3 regions of the Burkholderia sp. 22PA0099 genome follow, and region 3 is predicted to be linked to each of the others. Evidence: riboswitches for the same ligand, from Rfam matches in the RefSeq annotation. Region 3 holds a riboswitch; each other region holds the start of a gene.
What was found. A riboswitch is a leader RNA that binds a small molecule or an ion and turns the genes downstream of it on or off. The one in region 3 is predicted to bind glycine.

Region 1 (6,212 bases), on a different replicon from region 3:
CGGGCATATGCCCGTATTTTTCGCGAAAGGAAAGCGTTGATGAAATACCAGAATTTCGGGCGCACCGGCGTGTGCGTGTCGCAGATCGTCCTGGGTACGGCCAATTTCGGCACGCGCTGGGGCCACGGCGCCGACCAAGCGCAAAGCGCCGCCCTGTTCGAGACCTATGCCGAAGCCGGCGGTAATTTCATCGATACGGCCGATGTCTATCAATTCGGCCAGTCCGAGGAATTTCTCGGATCGTTGTTGCAGGGCCGGCGCGACTCTTTCTTCCTCGCCAGCAAATTCTCGAGCGGCGCCAGCCCGACCCCCGACCGTCTCGTGACCGGCAATAGCCGCAAGGCGATGATCGCGTCCGTGGAGGCGAGCCTCAAGCGCCTGAAGACGGACCGCATCGATCTGCTGTGGGTACATCAGCCGGACGCATTCACGCCGTCGGAGGAAATCGTGCGCGGGCTCGACGACCTCGCGCGCGCGGGCAAGATCGTCTATGCCGGCTTGTCCAACTTCCCGGCATGGCGCCTCGCCCGCGCCGTCACGCTCGCCGAGATCACGCGCGCGACGCCGATTGCCGCCGCGCAGTTCGAATACAGCCTCGTGCATCGCGAGCCCGAGGCCGACGTGTTCGTGGCCTGCCGCGCCCTGGGCCTCGCGACGCTCACCTGGTCGCCGCTCGGCGGCGGGATGTTGACCGGAAAATATCGGAACGGCGAAGCGGGTCGACGCGAAGCATTCGGCGGCGCCGTGTTCCAGGCCGAAGATTCGCGACAGCGCTCCGATGTGCTCGACACGGTGCTCGACATGGCTCGCGAACTGCAGGCCACGCCGGACCAGGTCGCCATCGCCTGGGTCGCCGCGCACGGCGGGCTGCCGCTGATCGGGCCGCGTTCGCTGCCGCAGCTCGTCAGCAACCTCGGTGCGGCGAATCTGACATTGAGCGCCGAGCAGCTCGCCCGACTCGATGCGGTCAGCGCCCCCGCGGTCAAGGCCGCCACGGTCGCCGCGGTATCCGACTCGAACACCGATACCGCGCTGCCGCTCCTCCCGGTTGCCTGACGCAGCGCGTTCGGCGCCCTCCCATCCTGCTTCGTTTTCCTGAACAATATGAACACTCACCTTCCGGCCCCGGGCAGCATCGCCGACATGAAAGCCGGCGAAATTGCCCTGCTCGCCGACGCCGATCAGCGCGCGGCTCACTATCTCGAGTCGGTCGAAACCCGGCGTGTCTTTCCCACGCCGGAGGCGCTCGCGGCCTTGGCCGCGTTCGACGAACCGCTCCCCGAACAGGGACGCTCCGCGCACGATACGCTGGCGCTGCTCGACGACATCGGCTCGCCCGCCACGGTGGCCTCGAACGGGCCGCGCTATTTCGGTTTCGTCGTGGGAGCGTCGTTGCCGGGCGCGGCCGCGGCCGAGCGGCTGATGATGGCGTGGGATCAGGGCGCGCCGCTGGCCATGGCATCGCCCGTCAGTGCGCGCATCGAGGCAGTGGCCGGCAACTGGCTGCTCGAGGCGCTCGATCTGCCGCGAGGCAGCGCCGTCGGCTTCGGCACGTCGGCCACGGCATGCGGGCTGAGTTGCCTGGCGGCCGCGCGGCGCGCCTTGCTCAAGCGGGCCGGATGGGATCTCGACACGAAGGGGCTGTACGGTGCGCCGCAAATCCGCGTGGTGGTATCGGCGCGGATTCACGTGGTGGTGCTCAAGGCGTTGCGGGTGCTCGGCTTCGGCACGGAGCAGGTCATTCCGGCGGCCACTGACGCGCACGGCCGCGTCGATCCCGAGCGCCTGCCCGAACTCGACGCCAACACCATCCTTTGCCTGCAGGCCGGCGAGGTCAACACCGGCGAATTCGATCCGTTCGCAGCGCTCATTCCGAAGGCAAAGGCGCAAGGCGCATGGGTACACGTGGATGGCGCGTTCGGCTTGTGGGCGCGGGCATCGCAGGCGTTGCGGCACCATACGGACGGTGTGGAACTCGCGGACAGCTGGACCACGGACGGGCACAAGTGGCTGAATACGCCCTACGACTGCGCGATGGCGATCTGCCGCGATCCCGACGCATTGGCGGAAACCTTGAGCAGCGATGCCGTCTACGCCACCGGCTCGCGCCTGGCCCAGAAGAACCTCACGCTCGAATTCTCCCGACGCCCTCGCGGCATCACGATTTGGGCCGCGCTGCGCACGCTCGGCCAGCAAGGCGTGGCCGCGATGGTGGAACGTCATTGCGCCCAGGCGACCAGATTGGCGCACGGGTTGCGCGATGCCGGTTTCGACGTGCTGAATCGCGTTGTCCTCAACCAGGTATTGGTTCGGGGAGAAAACGATGCGCAGACTGCTGCGATCCGGCAGGCCGTTGAAAGCTCGGGTGAAGCCTGGTTCGGGCCGGCGGTGTGGGACGGGCGCCCTGCATTCCGCCTCAGCGTATCGTCGTGGCGCACCGAAGATGCGGATATCGACAGGACCATCGCGCTGCTTCGGAGCGCACGCGACACGGCCTGATCACCGGCAAGTCATGCGGCGCTACCGCCCCTGCTCAATCACCGGGCGTATCGACGAGGCGACAATGCCGACCGCGACACGCCCGAATGACCGCACGCCTCAGTTCGTACCCTGAAGCGCATAAGTTTGCAGATGTGCAAAGGCGGTTCGCAAATACGGTGTCTCGATCCGATGGCGCGCCGCGCGGGCGATCATGTCGCCCACGATCGCGTCGGACTCGATGCGCGGCGCGCGCCGCGCGATGTCGCGCATCATCGACGCGGCCCAGGTCGAATCCGGGTCGAGCAGGAAACCGCGAACGCCGCTCACCGCCTGCTCGCCGAGGCCGAACCCCTCCGCCGCGGCCACGGCAAGCGATTCGTCGAGCAGCGCCTCGATCACGCCCTTGCCATCCGCCGTCCGCAAGATATCGCACAAGCGCCCGCGCATCAGGCAGGTCGCGGCGGCGCCCGAGCACAACATCACCCACTTCTGCCATAGGTCGGCTTCGACCCGCTCCGACGCCACGCGCAAACCCGGCGTGGATGCGATCGCCGCGTGGAAGCGGCGCACCAGATCGCGCTGCAGCGGATGGCGCGCACCGACAATCAGTTTGTCCTGACTGCCGGTGTGCACGACATGGCCGTCCTCTGCGAGCGACGCGGCGATATAGGACACGCCGCCCAGCACCCGTTCCCGCCCGACGCGACGGTCCAGCGTGTCGTACACCGCCATGCCGTTCAGCAATGCGAGCACACCGGTCGTGCCGGCGAGCGCGGGCGCCAGCGAATCCAGCGCGTCGTCGAGGTCGTAAGCCTTGCAGGTCAGCAAGACCAGGTCGTAGCCCGGCTCCACCGCATCCGCGGTCACGGCATTGACCGCCGCACCGAAATCCCCCAGCGCGCTCGACACGCGCAGGCCATCGCGAACCAAGGCGGCCGCGCGGTTCGGGCGCACGAGAAACGTCACGTTCGCGCCCGCCTGGATCAGACGCGAGCCATAGTAGCCGCCCAGCGCGCCAGCACCGAGGATCAGAACCCGAAGCCCTTCATGATGATTGCTCATATCTCCGCCATCGAATCGTTGTCCTGTACGCAGCCGGTATGCCGGACAGCGTGACATGCGGCTTGGCGCTCGCTGCACGGCTTCGAGCGCGATCATCGCCGCGGCTGGAATACTACTATTAAAGTAGTATTCCAGCCAGATATCGGAGACATGCCTAGCCGTCGATGTCTTCAACAACGACATGTGCGGTTCAATCAATCGGCGCCGATCACCGACGCGATAGCGGTGCCGCTCGAATCGTGACGCCGGTAATGCCGGCGCCGATGATGGCGATTCGTGACATGTGATGGTCCAGATCGAATTGAGCATCGCCGACGACAACCGCCGCCGGCGCCGATGCCCCATCTGTCCATTTACCTGAGAGTTTCGCCACCGCCCGGATTGCGCCACGGCGGTGGCTCCCCTTCGGTGGGCGGGCGAGGCGCCACTCTCCAGAGCGTTCTTGCATCACGGTCTTTTTGCTTGAGAGTTTCCGGGGCGGTTGCTCCGTCGGTGCCGCTCGCTCAAGCGGTCTCTCCCGTGATGCACGAATAGAACGATTGCCAATTTACCCTGAACGGCGTGCGCCATAATTCGGCAACGGGAAATCCATTACCGCGTGTCGGTTCCACCCCCAATCTCAAGTATTCCTATTCAAATAGTCGTTCAGTCGTGCCTCTCGACCGCCGGGTCAGTATCCGGCGCGTGACGATACGTTGTCGCGGGCGACGTTGCCGCCGGCCGTATGCGCATTGGCCTGCGCGACGGCCGAGATAATATCGATCGCCTCCTGCACCTGATCGCGGGTGATGTTCAGGTAAGGGATCGCGCGAACGCCGTCCGCACCGGACGGCAGGACATGCAGCCCCTTTTCGTAAAGCCGCTCGACGAATTCACCGGCCGGGAGCGACGATATGCCGAACCTCACGATGTTCGTTTCGACCGTGGACACATCGAGGGAAATGCCGGGTTGGCCCGCGATGCCGTTGGCCAGCATGCGCGCATGTTCGTGATCCTCATGAAGCCGCTCACGGTGATGGCGCAGTGCGTGCAACGCGCCGGCCGCGACGATCCCGGCCTGGCGGAACCCGCCACCGATCTGCTGCTTGAAACGACGCGCGCGCGCGATGAAATCACGAGAGCCAGCCAGCGCCGAACCCACGGGCGCGCCGAGCCCTTTCGAAAAGCACACGCTGACCGAGTCGAAATGGCGTGCGTATTCGCGCTCGGGAATCCCGGTGGCGGCTGTCGCATGCCAGAGCCTCGCGCCATCCAGGTGCAGTGCGAGGCCGCGCTGCCGGCCAAGCTCGCAAACGGCCTGCAGCTGCTCGATCGGCCACACCTTGCCGCCACCGATGTTGTGGGTGTTTTCCACACAGAGCAGCTTGATCGGGGCAGGAATCGTGGTGGGGAAAAATCGATGCGACACGCCGAGCGCATTCGCTACGTCGTCCGGCGTGAAGACGCCGCGCACACCGGGCAGCAGGCGCGGGAGTACCCCGGAGAACGCTGCCGGCGCGCCGCCTTCAAGAATATAGACGTGCGCATTCTGATCGAAGAGAACCGCGTCGCCCGGTTCCGTATGGGTGCGGATCGCGACCTGATTGGTCATCGTGCCGGTCACCATGTACACCGCGTCTTCCTTGCCCAGCAATTCCGCGACTTCTCGCTCAAGTGCCTTGACGGTCGGATCGTCGCCATACACGTCGTCGCCGACCGGCGCGTTGGCGATGGCCTGACGCATGGCCTGAGTCGGCTGGCTGCAGGTGTCACTTCGTAAATCGATCATGCTGTGCTCCCGGATAAGGTGGATGGTGAGCACAGCTTCGGCCACGCACCGGCCGGCGATTTGGACAAACTTGCTGATTTACTGCCGGGCGATACCGGGCGGCACGCCGAAAAAACGACTGAACTCCCGACTCAAGTGCCCTTGATCGCAGTAGCCGACATCGATGGCGACCTGTCGCAACGGTACGCCACGGAGCACGCGATGTTTGGCCAATGCAACACGACGCTGCACCAGATACGCATGAGGCGCGACCCCGACCGACTTCTTGAACTCGCGCAGCAGGTGATAAGCGCTCATACCCGCCACCTGGGCGATGGCATCGAGCGACGGGTTATCCACGAAATGGGCATCGATATAGTCGCGCGCCCGGCGCACTGCCCCGGGCATCGCGCCCCCGGCGGATGGCCGATGCGTCGCCGACGCGTGTCTCAGCACGAGTTGGGCCATCGCGGCGGTAAGCCGGGATGTTCTTTCAAGCTGGCTGGCGTCATCGGATTCGGAGCAAATGTGCGCAGCGCGAAACAACCGCATCGTGTCGGGGTCGTCCATTACGACGTCGGGAAAATGCACGGACCGCTGTGGCGCACCGTCCGCGTCCCGCAACAGTCCGAGCAGGCCCGACGTCGATACATACACCATGCGGTAATCCCAACCGCCTTCGACCGCTGGACGCCCCTCATGAAGCTGCCCCGGATTGATCACGCAGATCGCGCCCTGCGGCATGATCAGCCTTCGGCCACGGCCCTCGAGAAACGCCTGTGCACCGCGTTCGATCACGCCGATCGCAAACTCGTCGTGCGCATGCGGCGGGAACCGATGCGTGCGATAGCTGGCTGTCATCAGTTCGGCGTCGGCAAAGCCAGGCTCGCGCCAAAATTTTGCCTGGTTCGATCGGGATGGA
Region 2 (6,212 bases), 1.6 Mb from region 3:
CCGTGTTCGTTTCGTTGACCTTGAGTTGCAGGCTCGTCTGCCGTATCACGAAATCGGCGTAGCGATCGGCGATGTAGCCTTTCACGAGCGCCGTCATCACGGCCGCCGCGATCGCCGCCAGCACCAGCGAAACGATCACGCCGCCACCGTACAGCAGCACGCGCTGATAGCGATTCAGCACGCCCGGCTTGCCGGCCGATGCCTCGGCGGCGGACAGGGCGTCCGTGAGTCGGCGATGCCTGCCTTCATGGTCTTGCATTGCCATGAACCGCCCCTGCGGGGGAAATCGAGATCGCCAATCATAAGCGAATTCGCCGGGTGAATTCGACGCGGCGACTGGGGTGCCCGGTTCAGGCGGACGGGTTGCGATCGCTGTCGCGGGCGCCGACCCGCTGCACGAATGATTGACACGGTTCGCCGCGCAGCGGCTGGTCATGGAAGCGCCGCAGTGGCAACGAAGCTTCGGTGTGGAAGTGGTCGGGATGATCGAGACGCAGCTGCTTGACGGTGTCGTCGATCCGCGCCCGGCCCGCTTTCGATGCCGCGATCAGTTGCTTCTGCTCGTTCGTGCTGAATGTCATCGCGATTCCTCTGCCGGCAAGATGTGCCCGGCTGCGCTGCTGCCGGACCGCAAAACAGCAGTCTGGCGGTCGACGGCTCGCCAGGCTATGGGACAGGGACGAAAAAAAGCCGGGCATTCAGCCCGGCCAAACGACCCCGCCACGACTTCCGGAACGAACCACGGGGCCGGTCCTGCTCTCTCTGTTCGTTGTTGTTGTCAGAACGCGTCAGGAAGCCTTACCAGCGGTAGCCCACACCGGCACCCGCGCCCACCGAGCCGCGCGTGTTGGTGGTCAGCGAACCCTTGACCATCCACTTTTGCGTGGCGGTCGACAGGCCGAGCGCCATCGCCGACTGGCCGCCGTACGTGCCGCCCGCGATCGACACCACGCGTTCGCCCGGCAGCACCGCCTGCGGCAAATTCGCCATCGCCATCGCCGAGGCGGAGCCGGCGGCCGCATCCTTGCGGTAGCCGTCCACATCCGAACGCAGCTGGCCGACCTGCTGGTTCGTGTAGGCGTTGGCGCGCTGCACGCCGTTGTCGACAGCCGAGTTCAACTGGCCGACGTTCGCCGCGTCCGTGTCCGCCACACCGGCCGCGACGTTGGTCACGCGCTGGCCGGCACCGTCGACGGGGCCGCCGTTACCCGCATCCCGGCCGGTATTGCCGGTATTGCCGGCATAGCCCGTGCTCGCCAGGGCATCGACCCGCGAGGTCAGCTCGAACAGTTGGCCGCCGTTCACGGCGTCGGTGCTGTTCGCCGCGATGCGGCCTGCCGCGACGTTCGTGAGCGCCACCGTCTGCGCCGCGCCGATCCCGCCGAGCGTGACCATGCCGCGGTTCGAGCCGGCGTCGTACACGAGCGCGTCGAGCGTCGAGCCGTCGCTGCCCACCAGGCCGGCCTGCTTCAGTTGCGCGACGTTCACCGCGTCGGTGTCGGCGGTGCCGGCCGCGACGTTGGTGATCTGGCGTTCGGCGCCCGCCGCGCCCACCGAGACGGTGTTGGCGCGATTGGCGACGCTGCCCTGGCCGAGTGCGACGGCGTTGGTGGCGCCGGCTTGCACTTGCGCGCCGAAGCCGATCGCGGTGCCGTTGAGTTCCGATACCGTGCTGTTCGCGCCCAACGCGGTCGATTGGACCGTGGCGGCGTTTGCGAGTGCACCGATCGCGGTGCCCGAGCCGATTGCGTGCGCTTGATAACCGAGTGCCGACGCGGGATTGCCCAGACCGGTGGAGTCGGCCAGCGCCTGATCGCCGATCGCGATGTCCGCGACCTTGTTGGCGGTCGCCTTGTAGCCGACGGCCACGGCGGCTTGCGAATTCGCGGCTGCGCCGTAGCCGATCGCCGCCGCCAGCGACGAATTCGCGGTGGCGGCCGCCCCGAGCGCAACGGAGTCGTAGCTGTTGGCCGCTGCTTTCACGCCAATGGCGACCGAGCTCGAACCGGTGGTCAGCGCGCTGTTGCCGAGTGCGACCGAGTTGTAGCTGTTGGTCTGCGCGCCGTTGCCGATCGCGACGGAGTTATAGCTGTTGGCCGCTGCCTTCACGCCAATGGCGACCGAGCTGCTGCCGGCGGTGCTGGCCGCGTGACCGAGCGTCACCGAATCGGACGAGGCGCTCAGGGCGTCTTCCCCAATCGATACCGAGCTATGTCCGAGCGTCTTCGCATTGGTGCCGACCGCCACCGAATCGTAGCTGCCGCTGTTGGCATTGAGGCCCAGCGCGATCGCTCCGCCGCCACCGTTCGACAGCGAGCCCTGGCCGATGGCGATGTTGCCGGCGCTGCCCGATGCCGCTACCGCGTTGTTGCCCAGTGCGACAGCCCCGGCGCCCGAGGCGCTGGCACCCGCGCCGATCGCGCTGGCGCCTGCCGATGCGGCGATGGCGCCGTGGCCGAGGGCGGTCGAGTCGGCGCCATTCGCGGCGGCCGACGCGCCGGCTGCCACTGCGTTCGCGCCCTTGGCCGTGGCGGAATCGTCGACGGTGGCCGAGCCCTTCGCCACGAAGTAGTCGCTGGTCGAAGCGGCATGGGCTGCGTTCACGCCGCCAAACATGGCGCCGACGAGGAAGGTGGTGGTGACTGCGCGTTGGATCAGTGAGGTTTTCATGGTTCGCTCCAGTAGGTTTTAACCGATGAGTTCACTTTACAAAGTGCTGACCATCGGTGATATCTGACCGGTTTCGAACCGCATAGGACTAGTACTAAAACCGGAAAACGCCGGCGCGACGGCGATGCGGGCACCGGTGGTCGAGTCAATTCCGTACCGGCTGAATGGCGGGCGAAAGAGGCGGTCGATGCCCTGGCGGGGGCGCGAAAATCCATACCGGGGCACGCGTCGCGGGGTCGCCGTGGAGGCTTCGACGCCGTGTATCGGCAGATCGGTGTCGAGGACGAGCGCGCGGTAAGGGATATCGCGTTTTCGTTGGCCGTTCCGCATTGCGTATGGTAAGTTTGCGGTCGTTCTACACGTGCATCACGGGAGAGACCGCTTGCTCAAGTCAAGCGGCGCCGACGGAGCAACCGCCCCGGAAACTCTCAGGCAAAAGGACCGTGATGCGGGAACACTCTGGAGAGCGGCGCCTTGCGCGCCCACCGAAGGGGAGCCGCGCCGCGATGTCATGCGGGATGTGGCGAAACTCTCAGGTAAACGGACAGATGGGGCAAATGCGCCGGCGGCACGGATCGCCGGCAATGCTCAACACTGTCTGGACCATCACATGTCACGAATCGCCATCATTGGCGCCGGCATTACCGGCGTCACGACCGCCTATGCGCTCTCGCAACGCGGCCACAGCGTCACCGTCTTCGAACGGCACCGCTATGCCGCGATGGAAACCTCCTTCGCCAACGGCGGCCAGCTCTCGGCCAGCAATGCGGAAGTCTGGAACAGCCGGGCCACGGTACTGAAGGGGTTGCGGTGGATGTTCACGCGCGACGCGCCGCTGCTCCTGAACCCGCGCCCCAGTGCGCACAAGTACGGCTGGATCGCCGAATTCCTCGGGAAGATCCCGCGCTACGAAGCGAACACGATCGAGACCGTGCGGCTGGCGATCGCCGCCCGTGCCCATCTGTTCGAGATTGCGGAGCGCGAGGGCATCGAGTTCGATCACGAGCGGCGCGGTATTTTGCACTTCTATGCAACGCGCAAGGAGCACGACGCGGCCACGCGCGTGAACACCTTGCTGCGTGCAGGCGGGCTGGACCGTCGAGCGGTGACGCCGGAGGAGATGCGCGCGATCGAGCCGGCGCTTCAGGGCAGTTTCCACGGCGGATTCTTTACGGAGTCCGATTCAACCGGCGACATTCACAAATTTACCCGGGGGCTGTCGTCGGCCTGCGAGCGTCGCGGCGTGCAATTTCATTACGACACGGCGGTCGGCGGCATCGAGTCGATCGAGGGCGGCCGGATCTCGATCGCCTCCGGGCGGCAACAGGAGGTTTTCGATCGTGTCGTCATCTGCGCCGGGGTCGGCAGTAAGCAGTTCGCCGCGATGGTGGGCGACCACGTGAACGTCTATCCGGTCAAAGGGTATTCGATCACCGTGCAACTGGACGATGCACCGAGCCGCGACGGCGCGCCCTGGGTCAGCCTGCTCGACGATCGCGCGAAGATCGTGACCAGCCGTCTGGGCGCGGATCGTTTCCGGGTTGCCGGCACGGCGGAATTCAATGGCGCGAACCGGGACATTCGCGCGGATCGGATCGAGCCTTTGGTCGATTGGGTGCGCCGCTACTTTCCCGCCGTCTCGACGTCTCGCGTGGTGCCGTGGGCGGGCTTGCGGCCGATGTTGCCGAGCATGCTGCCGCGAGTGGGGCGTGGCAAGCGCCCGGGCGTCTTCTACAACACCGGGCATGGGCATCTCGGCTGGACCTTGTCGGCGGCAACGGCGGAAGCCGTGACGTCGGTGATCGGCGAGGGTTGAATTCGCGGCATTGACCGACTGCCCGGATGCGGTCCGAACCTCGCTGCGACGAGATGAGCGAATTCGCACAGAGATTGAGCGAAACCGTCGCGATCATGCCGATATTTGATGACAGAATGGCTCACGTTCCCTGGACATCAACGATACCCGCCATGATCGCTTCACCGTTCGACACCGCGCCGCGTTGCGCTCGCGCATCACGCTGCCCGCAGCCGATCGTTGCCACGCTCGAATCGCCCGTGCCGTGGCCGACGCGCTCGCTGTCGGATGTCCCATGAATGCCGACCTGTCGGCAGAGAGCGAGGCCGCCGACCGCCTCGCCGAGGCAATCCGGTTCGGAGCGGGTTCACGCAGCGTACTGTCCAGGCCCGAGGTGGGCGCGGCGGGGCATATCGTGCAACGCTCCGATCTGACCTCGCGTCGGATCGTGGTCGGTCAGGCAACGCTGATTCTCGTCGAGGAGGGCACCAAGCGGATTCGCTGGCGTGGCGGCGAGGGCGTCGCGAACCCCGGGGCGGCGTTCACGCTGCAGGCCGGTGAACGCGTCGACATCTCCAACACGCCCGGCCGAAGCGGCCTCTACCGTGCGCTCTGGATCAACTGGAGTGCGGCGCTGCTCGCGATGCCCGAGCCGGTCAGGCGCCGGCCGAGCCCGCGCGTGGCCGTGCATGCCGGCTTGGGCGACGCGTTTCGCGCATCGTTCTATCGCGCCTTCAATGGCTTGCAACCGGCCGAAGGCCTGCCGCCGGCGATCGCGGCGAGCCGTTTGCGGGAAGTGCTGCTGTGGCTCGCCGAACGCGGTTTTCATTTTTCGTCCCTGGCGTCGGCGCCGGCGTCGTTCGGCGAGCAGGTTCGCACGCTGCTTGCCGCGGATCTGTCGACGGCGTGGTCGATGGAACGCGTCGCCGACGAAATCGCAACCAGCGTGCCGACACTGCGAAGAAAGCTGGCGGCGGAGGACACATCGTTTCGCCGGCTTCAGCAGGATGTCCGCATGTCGCATGCGCTGGCGTTGCTTCAGAACACCGATGTGCCTGTACTGGAGATCGCCCTGGCCACCGGTTATGCCTCCGCATCCCGCTTCTCGGCTCGCTTCCGTGAGCGGTTCGGCTATCTGCCCACCGACGTTCGCGGACAACGCCGTGGGCGCTCGGCGTCGTTCGCCCGCCATCTCGGCGCGCCGGACGGTGTCTAGCCACCGCATCGCTCATCGCCGTCTCGCTCGCTACATTTCATACCGAGGAACACATGCCATGCTGAAAATTCATCATCTGGGTCATTCGCAATCCGAACGGATCATCTGGCTCTGCGAGGAGCTGGACCTTCCCTTCGAACTGGAGAAGTATCAACGGGATGCCGTCACACGCCTGTCGCCGCCTGAATTGAAAGCGCTGCATCCTCTCGGCGCCGCGCCGCTGGTCGAGGTCGACGGCGCGTGCCTGGCCGAATCGGCCGCGATCGTCGAATTCATCCTCGCGCGATACGGGCATGGGCGGCTGCAGTTCGATTCGTCGCATCCGGCGTTCGCGTCCTATCTCTACTGGTTTCATTTTGCCAACGGCAACCTGCAGCCGGTCATGCTTCGATCGATGACCGTGGAGCGCTGCGGATTGCCGGCCGATCATCCGGTGTTGACGTCGACCCGGGGGCGGCTCGACAAGGTGCTGCGCCTGATCGACGACCGGCTGGCGCACAGCGCCTATCTCGCCGGCGACACGTTCACGGC
Region 3 (6,212 bases):
TTTGCTGAAAGTAGGTCTGATGGGTTTCGGTTTCGCCGGCGCGACGTTCCACGCGCCCGTGATCGCGCACAGCGGCCGCACCACGGTCGCGGCGATCGCCACCGGGCAGCCCGAGAAGGCGCGCGCCGCCTATCCGCAGGCGGCCGTGGTGGCCGATTTCGAGGCGCTGCTCGCGCACGCCGACGTCGAATGCGTGGTGATCGCCACGCCGAACGACACCCACTTCGATCTGGCCCGCCGCACGCTGGAAGCGGGCAAGCACGTGGTGGTCGACAAGCCGGTCACGCTGAGTTCGGCCGAGGCGCGCACGCTGGCGCGGCTCGCGGCGGACCGCGGGCTGGTGTTCGCGCCGTTCCACAACCGCCGCTGGGACGGCGATTTCCTCACCGTTCGCCAGCTCGTCGCGAGCGGCGAACTGGGCCGCATCACCTGGTTCGAATCGCACTTCGACCGCTTCCGCCCGCAGATCCGCCAGCGCTGGCGCGAGGACGCGACGCGCGGCGGCGGCCTGCTGTTCGATCTCGGCCCGCACCTGATCGACCAGGCGCTGGCGCTGTTCGGCGCGCCGGACACGGTCAGCGCGACGGTGCGCGCGCGCCGCGACGGCTCGGAGGCCGCCGACCTGATCCACCTGGTGCTCGGCTATCCGGACAAGGAAGTGGCGCTGCACGCGAGCGCGCTCGCGGCGATCGAGCCGGCGCGCTTCACCGTGCTCGGCACGCGCGGCGGCTATCAGAAGTTCGGGCTGGACACGCAGGAAGATCAACTCAAGGCGGGCCTGACGCCCGACGACGTCGAATTCGGCGGCGGCAACCACCCCGGCGTGCTGCATCTGCTCGACGGCGACGTCGAGACGGAACGCCCGGTGCCCACGCTCGACGGTCAGTACGCCGAGTTCTACCGCGCGCTGGCTGCCTCGATCCACGATCGCGCGCCGTTCCCGGTGACGGCCCAGGATGCCGTCGACGTGATGGCGATCATCGAGCTGGCCGATCGCAGCGAGCGCGAAGGCCGCCGCCTGCCGTTCGTGCGCGAAACGTTTTGACACCGGCGTACGCGCTCGCCGGTACAAACCGTTACAAAAGTCTCGGGAACCCGAACTGACTTAGGAATAGTCTCAATCGTGCTTAAAACGGCCGGCCCCGAGAGGGCCGGCTTCGTTTTCGGCACGCCGCACCCGCATTCGCGCCTCACCGATCCGCCACAAGGAGAACGATTCATGCAACGGTTGATCCGTACGGCCCTCGGCGCCGCCCTCGTCGCCTCGCTGGCCGCGTGCGTGGTCACGCCGCCGCCGAAGCGATGGACGCCGCGTCCGCGCCCCGTTCAACCGGCCCCCGTCCAGCCGACGCTGCCGCCCCCGCCGCAACCGGCGCCGCCGCCGGTGGGCGTCGAGCGCATGAACGACATCCTGGCCCGGATCGACAGCCTCGGCGGGCGCATCGATTCGCGCGTGACGGGTGGCGCCTATCCGCCCCCGCAAGGCCGCGCGCTGCATCGCCGGCTCGACGTGATCCGCCAGGAAGCGAACGACATGAGCGCCCAGCACGGCGGCGGCCTGACCGCCGACGAACAGCGCGTGCTGAACCAGGAACTCGATACGGCCGCGCGCGCGATCGGCGTGTAAGCGGTGGGTGTGGGCGGGTGAGCGCGACGTGCGCCGCCGGCTCCGCGCCGTTCTTTCTCCGTCTTCGTTTCATCTCGCAAGCCGCCGTGACGCGGCATCGCGTGGCGCGCCGTCGGCTCCGCGCCCGGCTTTTCCCTCTCCGTTCATCTCGCAAGCCGCCATGGCGCGGCCTCGCGCGGCGCGCCGTCGGCTCCGCGCCCGGCTTTCTCCCTCTCCGTTCATCTCGCAAGCCGCCATGGCGCGGCACCGCGCGGCGCGCCGTCGGCTCCGCGCCCGGCTTTCTCCCTCTCCGTTTCATCCCGCAAGCCGCCATGGCGCGGCCTCGCGCGGCGCTCCCGGAGCCCGCTCCGCGCGACTTGTTCACCGCTCGCCCACCGGTTATCCCAAGGCTTGTCCACCGCGAACGGGCAGTTGCCCACCGCTTATCCCACGGTTTTCCGGCCCCCTTTCCACAGCTTTTTCAGCGCTTTTCCACCCGGTTATCCACCGCCTTATCCCACACTTCGCCCCTGCTTACCCACCCGTTATCCACCGCCTGCCCACCGCTTATCCCCAGCAAATCCCGCGCTTGCCCACGTAGTCATCCACACGATTTTCCACAGCCGAACAGCCGGTTACCCCCTGCCGTTCCACACCTTGTCCACCGGCTTATCCCCAGCCTCGCCACGCAGGCGTGCGACATCCGCCTGCCGCCAGGCGACATGAATTTGCGCAAATTGACAAGCCGTTGGGCCTCGCGTACATTCGCCGGCACGCGTCGGGAGAGCGCGCAGCAGCCGGTACATCGGCTCGCCGCGCCGCCGAAGGGGCACACCCGCAAACTCTCAGGCAAAAGGACCGACCGCGTCGAAACACCGTGCGCGCCGCCAATGCGGCGCGTCGCGCGTTTCGAACTCTGGAGAGCGGCAGTAGCCCGTGCGAACGCACCGGCAAGCTGCCCACCGAAGGGGCGCGCGCAGGCCGGTCACGGCCGCGCAATCTCTCAGGTACCAAGGACAGAGGGGCTTGGCAAGGATTCACTGGCGTCGTGTCGCCCGTGCATCCCGCGAATTGCCAGATCGTTGTCACGCTCGCGCACCCGCGCGGACGGAACCCCGAGGCCCCGATGACCGCACTCAAACACACCCCGCTTCACGCCGCGCATACGGCGCTCAATGCCCGCATGGTCGATTTCGGCGGCTGGGACATGCCCGTGAACTACGGCTCCCAGCTCGACGAGCACCGTGCCGTGCGCACCGATGCGGGCATGTTCGACGTGTCGCACATGTGCGTCGTCGATTTCCGCGGCGAGCGCGTGCGCGCGTTCTTCGAGCACGCCATCGCCAACCACGTCGGCAAGCTGCAAACCCCGGGCAAGGCGCTCTATTCGTGCCTGCTGAACCCGGAAGGCGGCGTGATCGACGACCTGATCGTCTATTACTTCACCGAAAACTTCTTCCGCGTGGTGGTCAACGCCGGCACCGCCGAGAAAGATCTCGCCTGGTTCGCGCGCCTGAACGCCGACGGCGGCTTCGGCCTCGAGATCACGCCGCGCCGCGAGCTGGCGATCGTCGCCGTGCAAGGCCCGAACGCGCGCGCCAAGGCCTGGGACACGATTCCCGCCGCCCGCGCCGCCACCAGCGAACTGAAGCCGTTCAACGCCGCGCAGGTCGCCGGCACGCCGTTCGGCGACCTCACCGTTGCCCGCACCGGCTACACGGGCGAGGACGGCTTCGAGATCATCGTGCCGGCCAGCCACGTCGAAGCGCTGTGGAATGCGCTGGTCGCCCAGGGCGTGCGCCCGGCCGGGCTCGGCGCGCGCGACACGCTGCGCCTCGAAGCCGGCATGAACCTCTACGGCCAGGACATGGACGACACCGTCTCGCCGCTCGACGCGGGCCTGGCCTGGACGGTCGACCTCGCCGCCCCGCGCGATTTCGTCGGCCGCGCCGCGCTCGAAGCCAACGGCCAGCGCGCCGCCTTCGTCGGCCTGATCCTGCTGAAGGAAAACGGCAAGGCCGGCGGCGTGCTGCGCGCCCACCAGAAGGTCGTCACCGCGCACGGCGAAGGCGAGATCACGAGCGGCACCTTCTCGCCCACCATGCAGGAATCGATCGCGTTCGCGCGCGTGCCGGCCGGCGTATCGGCGGGCGATGCGGTGCAGGTGCAAATCCGGGACAAAAACCTTCCCGCGCGCGTGGTAAAACTCCCGTTCGTGCGCAACGGCAAGGTGCTGGCCGTCTGACGGCCCCCTCCCGCGCGCACGGCGAACTTCAACGCACAAAACCCAATCAGGAGCATCCGATGAGCAACGTCCCGGCCGATCTGAAATACACCGACGAACACGAATGGATCCGCACCGAAGCTGACGGCACGCTGACGGTCGGCATCACCGATCACGCGCAGAGCACGCTCGGCGACATCGTCTTCCTCGAACTCCCGGAAGTCGGCAAGCAGTTCAAGGAAGGCGAAGCAGTCGGCGTCGTCGAATCGGTCAAGGCCGCTTCCGACATCTACTCGCCGGTATCGGGCGAGATCCTCGCCGTCAACGCCGACGCGATCGACACGCCGGAATCGGTCAACGAAGACGCCTACGAAGCCTGGCTCTTCAAGATCAAGCTCGCCCCCGGCGCCAGCACCGACAAGCTGATCGACGCAGCCGCGTACACCAAGCTGATCGACTAAGCGTTTTACGACCCGCGCGGCGCGCCCGGCTCCGGTGCGCGCCGCCACCCCGCAGGACATGCCATGAAGCTCGACCATCCGGATCACCTGATGAACCGCACGCCCCTCTCGCTCGCCGCGCTCGAAACGCACGACGCGTTCGCCGAACGCCATATCGGCCCCGACGCCGCCAGCCAGCAGGCGATGCTCGACACGCTCGGCTTCGCGTCGCGCGCGGCGCTGATGGATGCGGTGATTCCCGCCGCGATCCGCCGCGACGAAACGCTGCCGCTCGGCCCGTTCACGCAGCCGAAAAGCGAAGCGGAAGCGCTCGCCGCGCTGCGCGAGCTGGCGAATCAGAACCAGGTGTTCCGGACCTTCATCGGCCAGGGCTATTACAACGCGCATACGCCGGCCGTGATCCTGCGTAACGTGCTCGAAAATCCGGCCTGGTACACGGCCTACACGCCGTACCAGCCCGAAATCTCGCAAGGCCGCCTCGAAGCGCTGCTGAACTTCCAGCAAATGGTGACCGACCTCACCGGCCTCGCCATCTCGAACGCCTCGCTGCTCGACGAGGCCACCGCCGCCGCCGAGGCGATGACGCTGCTGCAACGCAACGGCAAGCCGAAGTCGAACCGCTTCTTCGTGGCCGACGACGTGCTGCCGCAAACGCTCGAAGTGATTCGCACGCGCGCCGTGCCGGTCGGCATCGAAATCGTCACCGGCCCGGCCGCGCAAGCCGCCGAGGCCAACGCGTTCGGCGTGCTGCTGCAATACCCGGGCGTGGACGGCGACGTGCGCGACTACCGCGCGCTGACCGAAGCCGTGCACGCGGCCGGCGGCCACGTGGTGGTGGCGGCCGACCTGCTCGCGCTGACGGTGCTGACGCCGCCGGGCGAATGGGGCGCGGATGTCGCGATCGGCAACACCCAGCGCTTCGGCGTGCCGGTCGGCTTCGGCGGCCCGCACGCCGCGTACCTCGCGGTGCGCGACGAATTCAAGCGGCAGATGCCGGGCCGGCTGGTCGGCGTGACCGTCGATGCGCAAGGCAAGCCGGCGATGCGCCTCGCGCTGCAAACGCGCGAGCAGCACATCCGCCGCGAGAAGGCCACCTCCAACGTGTGTACGGCGCAGGCGTTGCTCGCCATCATGGCCAGCTCGTACGCCGTCTATCACGGCCCGCGCGGCCTCAAGACCATCGCGCTGCGCGTGAACCGCATCGCCGGCCTGCTGGCCGCGGGCCTCGGGCAGCTCGGCTTCGCGCTCGTCAACGACACGTTCTTCGACACGCTGACCATCGAAGCCGGCGCGCAGGCCACGGCGCTGCACGACGCGGCGCGCGGCAAGCGCATCAACCTGCGCCGCGCCGGCGAAACGCGCGTCGGCGTGTCGATCGACGAAACCACCACGCGCGCCGACCTGGCCGACCTGCTGGCCGTGTTCGCCACGGTGGCGGGGGCCGCCGCGCCGTCGGTCGAGGAACTCGACGCCGCGCTGCCGGGCGCGCCGGTGCTGCCGGCCGACCTCGAACGCACCAGCGCCTACCTGACGCACCCGGTGTTCAACCGCCATCATTCGGAAACGGAAATGCTGCGCTACCTGCGCAGCCTGTCGGACAAGGATCTCGCGCTAGACCGCTCGATGATCCCGCTCGGCTCGTGCACGATGAAGCTGAACGCCACCTCGGAAATGCTGCCGGTCACCTGGCCCGAATTCGGCCAGATCCACCCGTTCGCGCCGGAAGATCAAACGGTGGGCTATCGCACCATGATCGCCCAGCTCGAACAGATGCTGGTGGCGGCCACCGGCTATGCGGCCGTGTCGCTGCAGCCGAACGCCGGCTCGCAGGGCGAATACGCGGGCCTGCTGATCATCGACGCGTATCACGCCTCGCGCGGCGAAGGCCATCGCGACGTCTGCCTGATCCCGGCGTCGGCGC

Region 1: it holds a riboswitch for glycine, as region 3 does, so the genes downstream of both, AB4851_RS10185 (ketopantoate reductase family protein) here and gcvT (glycine cleavage system aminomethyltransferase GcvT) in region 3, are expected to answer to the same signal.
Region 2: it holds a riboswitch for glycine, as region 3 does, so the genes downstream of both, AB4851_RS23145 (D-amino acid dehydrogenase) here and gcvT (glycine cleavage system aminomethyltransferase GcvT) in region 3, are expected to answer to the same signal.

Annotation. Positions count from the first base shown of each region.
Region 1 is NZ_CP163164.1:2,273,982-2,280,193, reverse strand. Features, by position in the region: gene AB4851_RS10195 (aldo/keto reductase) at 40-1,056, shown strand; gene AB4851_RS10190 (pyridoxal phosphate-dependent decarboxylase family protein) at 1,144-2,499, shown strand; gene AB4851_RS10185 (ketopantoate reductase family protein) at 2,599-3,852, opposite strand; glycine riboswitch at 3,888-3,979, opposite strand; glycine riboswitch at 3,984-4,073, opposite strand; gene AB4851_RS10180 (threonine aldolase family protein) at 4,214-5,311, opposite strand; gene AB4851_RS10175 (AraC family ligand binding domain-containing protein) at 5,390-6,212, opposite strand, start outside.
Region 2 is NZ_CP163165.1:1,694,482-1,700,693, forward strand. Features, by position in the region: gene AB4851_RS23130 (ATP-binding protein) at 1-265, opposite strand, end outside; gene AB4851_RS23135 (hypothetical protein) at 351-581, opposite strand; gene AB4851_RS23140 (YadA family autotransporter adhesin) at 799-2,670, opposite strand; glycine riboswitch at 3,030-3,124, shown strand; gene AB4851_RS23145 (D-amino acid dehydrogenase) at 3,281-4,486, shown strand; gene AB4851_RS23150 (hypothetical protein) at 4,540-4,764, shown strand; gene AB4851_RS23155 (helix-turn-helix transcriptional regulator) at 4,761-5,681, shown strand; gene AB4851_RS23160 (glutathione S-transferase family protein) at 5,629-6,212, shown strand, end outside.
Region 3 is NZ_CP163165.1:130,171-136,382, forward strand. Features, by position in the region: gene AB4851_RS15820 (oxidoreductase) at 1-1,045, shown strand, start outside; gene AB4851_RS15825 (hypothetical protein) at 1,220-1,627, shown strand; glycine riboswitch at 2,376-2,478, shown strand; glycine riboswitch at 2,513-2,636, shown strand; gene gcvT (glycine cleavage system aminomethyltransferase GcvT) at 2,733-3,851, shown strand; gene gcvH (glycine cleavage system protein GcvH) at 3,911-4,291, shown strand; gene gcvP (aminomethyl-transferring glycine dehydrogenase) at 4,355-6,212, shown strand, end outside.